Regions from separate parts of the Paenibacillus sp. NMA1017 genome, predicted to be linked through region 3. Evidence: riboswitches for the same ligand, from Rfam matches in the RefSeq annotation. Region 3 holds a riboswitch; each other region holds the start of a gene.

Region 1 (3,110 bases), on a different contig from region 3:
GAAGTGACATGATCTTGAAACAAGATATAGCAGCAAAAAGGACGGTAGAATACGTACAAAGTCCGAACTTACAGGAGGATAAGGTGCCGTATGATGCTAAAGAAGATCTGCATTGGGACATGGAACTCGTGTTAGTTCGTCACGGCACAACCTTATGGAACAAGGAACGTCGATATCTGGGACACTCCGACTTAGGTTTGCTACCAGGAGCAGAACAGGAATTAAAGCCTTTGCAGGAAAAATTGCAGGGGCAGTCCTTTGCTCGAATCTATTGCAGCGATTTAATGCGATGTCGCCAGACCTTGCAGATCATTGTGCCAGAATCAGAATTGACGTCTGGAGATCCCCTATCTACTATGTCTCCTATGATGGAACCATGTCTGCGAGAGCTTCATTTTGGCGAGTGGGATGGAAAAACGTATGACATGCTCAAGGAAGTGTCGTTGTATCGGGCTTGGATTGATGAGCCGCAACGGATCACCCCACCTGGAGGAGAGTCTTGGACAGATTTTGTAAATCGTCTGCGCAAATTTCTTGACTCTCTGTATGAATGGCGTGTTGCTATGGAAGTTCAACCTATGGATTTGACTGCTGCGCCACCCTCTGTTCTGGTCGTTACACATGGTGGCGTAATTCGTCAGTTGGCTTGCATGCTGATACCGGGCCATGATTTTTGGAGTCTGAATCCGAAGCCGGGAGATGCATTTAGGATTCAATTGAGGCTGGCAGGACCGCACAATTACATAGCAGAAATGCTTCCTCATTAGGTTAGACACCAGCGGATAAAGAGGCTGTTTGGGTTGTAAGCCGCCTCTTTTTAACCTATAATCATCAAGTAAAAGAACGGCTTGACTACCACTACATCAAATATCCAGCAGACGAGGTCAGCGCAGCGTGATGAAACTAAGGTTTCCTTGCCTACGCTGTTAAAAGGGAAGTCGGTGTAAGTCCGGCGCGGTCCCGCCACTGTAAATGGAAACATGCCGGTTAGTCCTGCTTTATGTGCTACTAAGCATATGAAGGAATTTCAGGACATGCATCTTACCATAAGTCAGGATACCTGCCCGTCCGCCTGTCACCATAATCCTTCGAGGAAAGGATGACGTGCTCGCAGTGACTGTCCGTGCGGAAAGAAGCTGCCGCCTGCGCACGATCTGCGCTAACGTGACCCCTGTGTCCTGATATGAGGATACGGGGTTTTTTGATAGGAAAAGAAGGCTGGATTTAGAAGATATCTGTTGATGTTCAAGTAACGCTCTTAACGATTTTTTATGAAGGGGTGCAAATCATGGCAGGAAAAAAAATAAAGGTTTGGACAACAGGTCTACTGGTTCTGATTTTGGCAGTTGTGCTGAGTGCATGTGGCGCTAATGGAAAAAATGCTGAAAATAAAGATAATCAGACTTCTGCACAGCAGCCAGGACAGACCGTAACCACACAAGAGCCTCCGGGCAAAACAGTTTACCCACTCACAGTTAAGGATGCAACAGGACAGGAATTTACATTCAAAAAAGCGCCGGATAAAATCGTTTCCGTCTCCCCGGCAGAAACCGAGGCGCTGTTCGCCATTGGGTTGGATAAGGAAATAGTTGGCGTCTCCGACTACTCTGATTACCCGGAAGCAGCTACGAAAAAGCCTAAAGTGGGCGGTATTATGAAACCGAACGAAGAGGCGATCATTGCTGCTAACCCGGAAGTCGTTTTTGCAGGGATATCACTTAGTGAACAGGCTACGACCAAGCTGCGCGATATGGGAATTATGATTTTTAAAACGGAACCGAAGACAGTTGAAGATGTCATAGCTAACATCGAATTGTATGGGAAAATCACCGATCATCAGAAAGAAGCGAGAGCGGTGACTGACAAGATGAGGGCAGATGTAGCGGAAGTGAAAGAAGGAGTTAAAAATATCGGTAAAGGGCAGAAGCTGCGGGTATACGTCGAGTTTTCACCAGGCTGGACAGTTGGTAAAGGCGAGTTTATGGACGAGCTGATTACGTTGGCGGGCGGCGAAAATGTAGGTGCCACGCAGAAGGGGTGGTACCAAATTAGTGAAGAAAATATTATTGCTGCGAACCCTGACGTGATTTTGTACAGCAAAAGTGTCAAGGACGACAAAACGGGTCAAACGCTCGGCGAAATCATTAAAGCTCGCAGTGGGTGGGATCAAATATCGGCTGTTCGCCACAACCGGGTATTTGCCGTGGATGATAATTTGATCAGTCGTCCGGGTCCACGCGTAACGGAAGGTCTCAAGGAAGTGGCCAAGGGCGTGTATCCTGAAATTTTCAAATGAACCGTAAACTGATCGGCTTTGGAGGGACAGGTCTTGTCCTGCTGTTGCTGACGCTGCTGCTCTGTCTTGGCATCGGCTCGGCCAAGCTTCCGGTCAGCCAGATCACGGGCATTCTGGTTAACCACCTTCCGTGGTTAGGCGATACGTTTAAACCGGATTGGAATACATCCTCAGAGCAGATTATTTTGAAGGTCAGATTGCCACGAGTGTTACTGGGAATGTTGGTAGGAGCAGCGCTGGCGCTGGCGGGGGCCGGATTTCAGGGTGTGCTGCGTAATCCTTTGGCTGATCCGTATACACTGGGGGTATCCTCGGGGGCTTCGGTAGGAGCGGCAGTTCTGATCTATTGGGGCCTTCAATTTTCATTTGTTGGCATATGGACGCTGCCGCTAGTGGCATTTACGACCGGAATGCTCACGCTGTGGATGGTGCTGACGTTGGCACGGGAAGGTGGGAAAATTCCGACACAAAGTCTCATTTTGTCGGGAGTGGTGATGCAATCCTTTCTGGGAGCGGTTGTTTCCTTTCTGACAGCCATGTCGAAGGAGACGGTCAATGAAATATTGTACTGGACGATGGGAAGCCTTAGTCTGCGCGGTTGGTCATATACCGGAATCCTTTTACCTTATGTGGTCATAGGACTGGTATTTCTATGGAATCGGGCACGTGTGCTGAATATTTTGGCTTTGGGTGAACGTCAGGCGGCTCACATGGGAGTTCATGTAGATGCCACGAAGCTATCTGTTCTGATTATTTCCACGCTGCTGACAGCAGCCGCTGTCTCGGTATGTGGAGTGATTGGCTTTGTGGGACT
Region 2 (3,110 bases), 220 kb from region 3:
ATGCCCCGTGAACACATCACGCAGCCAGTTCACATATTGAATATGAAGCGGCTCGTTTAAGCCCAGTTCCTGCCGTAGCGTCGTCAACGCCTCCTCAGAGGCAGGGACATTATGCGCGGTGAGCAAAATGGTAGCAGGGTCACCAGGAGCGAGCCGCATCAGTACAAAAGTCAGCGTGGATACAACAAATACAATGATGAGCAGCTGCGCCACACGTTCCAGTATAAAACGAATCATAGGATACGCCGCTCGTTATTCCGCAATATCGGATTGCGCCGTAATGTAATAATACTCAATCGGATGCGGTGTAAAACCCTCCACCCCTTTTTTCACGCCAAACACATTGTCAGGATGCACAATGAACGACTGTGGCAAATCCGTATTGATGATATCCAGCGCTTGTAGTGTCACGGCATTACGCTGCGCTGTATCCTTCGCCAACTTCAAGCTGTTCAGAATACTCTCCAGCGGTTTGGAACTATAACGGCTTACATTGGCTTCACTTTTCGAAGAATAAAACATGTCCATAAAATACTGCGGCTCTCCTGTATGAGCAGTAAGCATACTGTACATAGCAAAATCCCAATCGTTTTTGGTCAACGCCTCGTCGATATTTTCCACCTTGCGAATTTTGACCTGGATTCCCTCTTTCAGCAATTGGCTTTGGATGACCTCAGCCATAACGGAGAGCTCCGGACGCTGAGGGAAAGTCAGCAGCGTAACCTCAAACGGCTTGCCTTGCTTAGTCCATGTCCCTTGGGCGTCCTTCTGCCAGCCATCCTTCGTTAACAACTGCTCCGCCGTTCCGTCCAGCGCTTTACGCTCAACTTTACCGAAGGGAAGAATGCTCGGGAACGGACTGCTTGCTTCCGTACCAAAGCCCCTCATGACGGCGCTCACAATCGATGTGCGTGGAATCAGGCTGTCCACCACCTTACGGTTCGCCGCATCCTTGAATACTGGCGATTCCATATTGTACACGATCATATGAGTGCGCAAGGACGGAGCCGACAGTACTTGTAGCTTGTCGTTCTTTTTCAGTACCTCTGCGTTATCAACCGGAATATCTGTCGCTACGTCCACCTCGCCGGATTGCAGCGCCATCAGGCGCGAATTCCCATCCGTAATGAACTTCATCGTCGCTTCAGCCAGTCGTGCCTTCTCGCCCCAGTATCCGTCATAACGCTCTACGACCAACGATTGGTCCTTGTTGAATGCTTTAATTTTAAAAGCGCCTGTCATCGCTGGGTAACTCTGCTCATCTTTCATCGATGCCACATCCAGTACAATCGTAGATGGATCAGCTAGATTGGACACCAACGCCGCATTCGGCTGGTTTGTCGTGATCTTCAAGGCCAGCGGGCCGCTTACATCAATGGACTTCACATTCAGTAAATCCTTCGCCAGATGGCTTTTCTCGATAGAGCGTAGCAAAGACGCTTTTACACTTGCTGCATCCATACTCTTTCCATCATGAAAAGTGACTTTATCCTGCAAGCTGAACGTCCAAACTGTAGGACTATCCTGCTTCCACTCCTTTGCCAGCCAAGCCACAGGCTCCAGCTTTTCATTCAAACGTACCAGTGTCTCACCTGCACCGGAACGCATCACATCCCAGCTATTATCTCCGTGCGGGTCAACGCCTGACGGTTTCCACGTATACGCCATTACCAGCTTTTTATCTGTCGCTGTTTGTTGTGCTGACGCGTTCTCACCCTTGTCGGAGCTATCCGACGTCTTATTGCTGGCACATCCCGAAAGAGCCATAACTGCCAGCAACAGCATCACCCCTGCACATACGAACCATGAACGCCTACTACGATTACTTATCATTTCATGAGTCCCCCTCTATCTTGTAAAAACATATAAACCTAACGCAAAACGCCAAAAAAAGCATTCCAGACCACATGATCAGCAGTCAGAAATGCTTTCATTATAAAATGTCAAAACTCACCTCAAAGCCAACTCTAATAATATAGAAAGGATCAGATCGGTTTCAGACATTCCGTATGCAGCACGCCTAACCACCTCCCCAGCATCCCGTGGGTCTGACAGTGATGTCAAAACAGGCAGGTCTCCTGACTCCAGGCGATCTTTCAGGCCTTCCCGGTTCTTCACAGTTCCAGTGGCTGTTCTGAAAGCTCCAGCAGTATTCTGCTGATGCCTGTATACAGTGGCGGGCCCGTGTCGGAATCTACCGAACTTCCCTTTTAAGTGAACACGCTCAACAACCATCTACAGGGTCTCAACAAAACCCCGTACATAGAGTCATCCGGCTCACACCTGTTTTCTTCCTTTATTTCTTATCATTAGGATTTACGATTATCTTATTTTGTTGTCACAAGCTTGTCAATAAATGCTGCACAATATTTTAAATTTGAACGATACGGCGAGAAATAAAGGTGATGGCTATTCATTGCGTGCACGAAATGACGGGCATTCCGTCTCCCTCATGATGTCCGAAAACTGTACCAGACTACTTAATGAATCTAAAAGAGAAGCATAAACGAAGATTTAGCAGCGAGATTGCAGATCAATTTGTACAAGCTATTAAAAAAGATACATTATTCCAAAGGTCTGAAAAAGCAGTTGGTTATTCCTTCTCCAAAAAATTGAGGAAGAAAAAAATTTGAAAAGCGACAAAACCAAAGAGTTGATCGGCAAATTAGTGAGCAAACCTTGTGGAATTTCTATTATAAGGGTAACAGCATTGGGAGCAGCTACCAAACAAAAGAAATATATTGTTGATTCTTCTCAGACAGCCTTTGAGACAAATTTAACTATTAGAGAATTTACCCGTAAAACATTCCTTAGTGATTTAGAGAATGAGTTTGAAAAGCTCCCGGTGATTAACCGGGGGCTTAATTTGTTAACTGACCATTTCCTTTACAAGCCATGTCAGCGTGCCGTTTAGGTGCCTAGAAGTCAAGTCATTTTTTAGCTAGTAAGTGAGTGAAGCGAGGGATCTTGCAGGTTGTTCACAGCGTCGTACTGTAAACCAGGACGAAGCGACGGCTTGCTTTTACGCTCGAAAAGTTGCGGAGCTAAAGAGTTTTGTACGAACAACCAAACGGGGAGGCACTTGCTATTGAATCGTCAGTTAATAAAAG
Region 3 (3,110 bases):
CACTATACGGAAAACACCACGGGGAGGATGATTTCGTATACCGCGAGGCACAGCGAATCATCACTTCTATGCGCGTGTATTGCGATCGAATGAGTGAATATCACAATTTGAATATTACATTGTTCGCTACGCCTGCCGAAGGTCTGTCGGGCAAGTTCACCTTGCTGGATCAACGTGATTTCGGGATTATTCCTGAGGTAAATGATCGAGAATATTACACGAATTCTTTTCATATTCCCGTGTATTACACGCTCCCGGCTGCTCGTAAAATCAGCTTGGAAGCTCCGTTCCATAACCTATGCAACGCTGGTGCGATTTCATACATCGAACTGGACGGCAATGCGCGGAATAACCCGGATGCGTTTCTTAAAATTGTTCAGTACGCGCTGCATCAGAACATCGGCTACTTCTCCATCAACCATCCGGTGGATCGTTGTACGGAATGTGGTTATGAAGGGATTATCGGGACAAGCTGCCCCCAATGTGGCACAGATGAGGAGCACACACACTTTCAGCGCTTACGTCGGGTAACCGGATATCTGACAGGAGATTATACCGTTCGCTTTAATGCTGCAAAACAGGCAGAGGTTCGAGACCGGGTGAAACATAAGTGAATTTGTGTGGCTACATTCCGGAATCTCTGAACGAAGGATACGGCCTGCGCACCGTCGTGTTCATTAGCGGTTGCCGTCACGCCTGTCCCGGATGCTTTAATCCAGCGTCGTGGAGCTTCCGTGCAGGTGAGCCATTCACCCCCCAACGACAACAGGAAGTCATTCGTGACATCATGGATAATCCGTTGTTGGATGGACTGACTCTCTGCGGGGGAGACCCGTTTTTCTCAGCAGCAGAATGCTCGCAATTTGTGCGTGACTTCCGCGAGGCCTGTCCCGACCGAACCGTGTGGGCTTACACTGGCTTTGTCTATGAAGATCTACTCACAGATCAGGAGCGACAGGAGCTAGCGCTTTTGTGCGATGTGATTGTAGATGGTCGTTTTGTAGAACAGCAAAAGGACCTGACCCTTCCCTTCCGGGGCAGTCGCAACCAGCGTCTGGTAGATGTAAAAGCCAGCATTCAGGCAGGCTATACCGTTTCATTGACATAAGGCGATGCTTACCCAGCAAGCAAGATGCTATATCTAATCTAAGACAAGTCCCCATCTCGGGTGAGGCTTGTCTTTTTTGCATATAGCTAACAGATTCCATTGGAGTTTCTATTGCGCATCCTGTAAGTTTCACTTATGATGGTGAACAAGTATACGAGTGCATAATTATTCGTCATACCTTAACCGCATAGCTTGGAGATAGGTGTCTGTTCTATTCAGATCAGGCTTAAAAGGGAAGCCGGTGCAAATCCGGCACGGTCCCGCCACTGTAAACGGGGAACTTTCAGCTGTTCATATATCCACTGGTCCACAGACCGGGAAGGAATGCTGAGAGTCATGATCCGTAAGTCAGGAGACCTGCCTATTTTAACAACATCGCAAGTACCTACGGAAGATAGGGAGGTGTTAAGAGCAGTCGCCGTATTTTTGATTTTTAATCACGGAGGCATTCTTTCCCCTACTTATTTTTAACTTTGGGGGGAAGAATGCCTTTTTTGGTACGTAAAAATAAAACAGCTACCCGCTAGGAGGAAAAGTACATGTCCGTTATTGAATGGCCTGAATTGTCCGGCTTAATTAGCAGTAATCTGGGATATCCGCGTATCGGCGAAAACCGGGAATGGAAGAAAGCACTGGAACGCTTTTGGAACGGCAGCATTAACGAAAGCGAACTGCAAACGGAGATGAAAAGATTACGATTGGAGCATCTGAGCAAGCAGCGTGACAAGGGGATTGATCGCATTCCTGTCGGAGACTTCACCTATTACGATCACATGCTGGATACATCTGTGATGTTTGGTCTTGTACCCGAACGGTTCAACCATCGTCCCGCGGGTCCGGTTCCTCTGTCCGTGTATTTCGGGATTGCTCGTGGACAGAAGGGAGCAACCGCCAGTGAAATGACCAAATGGATGAATACCAATTATCACTACATCGTTCCTGAATTGGCAAACGCAGTCCCGGTGTATACTGAAAATAAACCTTTACAGGCTTATCGTGAAGCAAAACAAGAACTAGGCATTGATGGGAAACCGGTCCTCATCGGCCCCTATTCATTCGTAACCCTTTCCAAAGGCTATGATCGTAAGGATTTGGCCACCATCGTACGAAGCTTCCTGCCACTGTACACCCGTATTCTGTCTGAACTAGCGGCAGAAGGCGTTCAGTGGGTTCAAATCGATGAACCTGTCCTGACCACCTCATTCCCGGCAGAGGATTTGGACATTATTCAGGAAGTCTATGAAGCTTTGACTCAAGCTGCGCCCACTTTAAATATAATGCTGCAAACCTACTTTGGCAGCCTGGACCATTATGAGCGTCTGTCCGCACTTCCGGTACAGGGATTGGGTCTTGATTTTGTGTATGATGATGGCGAAAATCTTCAGCATATATTGCAGCATGGCTTCCCTAAAGGAAAAACGCTGGGCGCTGGGGTCATTGACGGGCGCAATATATGGCGCAGCGACCTGAACGCTGTGGCTGCCCTACTGGGTCAGTTAGCAGAACAAGCCCCTGCCGAGCAGCTTATCGTGCAGCCATCATGCAGTCTGCTGCATGTGCCAGTCAGTCTGGAAGCAGAGCACAAGCTGGATCGAGAACTGGTGCAAGCGCTGGCCTTTGCTGATGAAAAGCTCGAGGAAATCGCCGTCCTAACGGCTGCACTTGGCAAACACGATCCATCCGCACTCACCAAGCTTGGACAAAGTGCAGATGCAGTAGCCCGCTTTAACAGTTCAGCGGCACGCGTACAGACAGCGGCCGATCTAGCCGACCTGTTGGCCAAAGAGCCTCTGTCACGCAGCGTCCCTTTCGCCGAGCGTCGTGAGATTCAGCAAAATAAGCTGAAATTGCCTCCTCTGCCTACAACGACCATTGGTAGCTTCCCGCAAACCGCCGAGATCCGCAAGGCCCGCCTGCACTATCGCAAAGGAGAATGGTCTGCCGAGCAATATCGAACGTTCATCCAACAGCAAATTAAGGAATGGATTGATATCCAAGAGGA

The links. A riboswitch is a leader RNA that binds a small molecule or an ion and turns the genes downstream of it on or off. The one in region 3 is predicted to bind cobalamin.
Region 1: another riboswitch for cobalamin. It lies ahead of AC5ELV_RS04400 (ABC transporter substrate-binding protein); the one in region 3 lies ahead of metE (5-methyltetrahydropteroyltriglutamate--homocysteine S-methyltransferase).
Region 2: another riboswitch for cobalamin. It lies ahead of AC5ELV_RS09640 (ABC transporter substrate-binding protein); the one in region 3 lies ahead of metE (5-methyltetrahydropteroyltriglutamate--homocysteine S-methyltransferase).

The regions. Positions count from the first base shown of each region.
Region 1 is NZ_JBZXYR010000001.1:937,257-940,366, reverse strand. It holds gene AC5ELV_RS04405 (histidine phosphatase family protein) at 9-767, shown strand; cobalamin riboswitch at 890-1,082, shown strand; gene AC5ELV_RS04400 (ABC transporter substrate-binding protein) at 1,289-2,296, shown strand; gene AC5ELV_RS04395 (FecCD family ABC transporter permease) at 2,293-3,110, shown strand, end outside.
Region 2 is NZ_JBZXYR010000003.1:192,278-195,387, reverse strand. It holds gene nikB (nickel ABC transporter permease) at 1-237, opposite strand, end outside; gene AC5ELV_RS09640 (ABC transporter substrate-binding protein) at 253-1,833, opposite strand; cobalamin riboswitch at 2,052-2,251, opposite strand; gene AC5ELV_RS09635 (hypothetical protein) at 2,630-2,914, shown strand.
Region 3 is NZ_JBZXYR010000003.1:416,198-419,307, reverse strand. It holds gene AC5ELV_RS10650 (anaerobic ribonucleoside triphosphate reductase) at 1-614, shown strand, start outside; gene nrdG (anaerobic ribonucleoside-triphosphate reductase activating protein) at 611-1,108, shown strand; cobalamin riboswitch at 1,292-1,487, shown strand; gene metE (5-methyltetrahydropteroyltriglutamate--homocysteine S-methyltransferase) at 1,648-3,110, shown strand, end outside.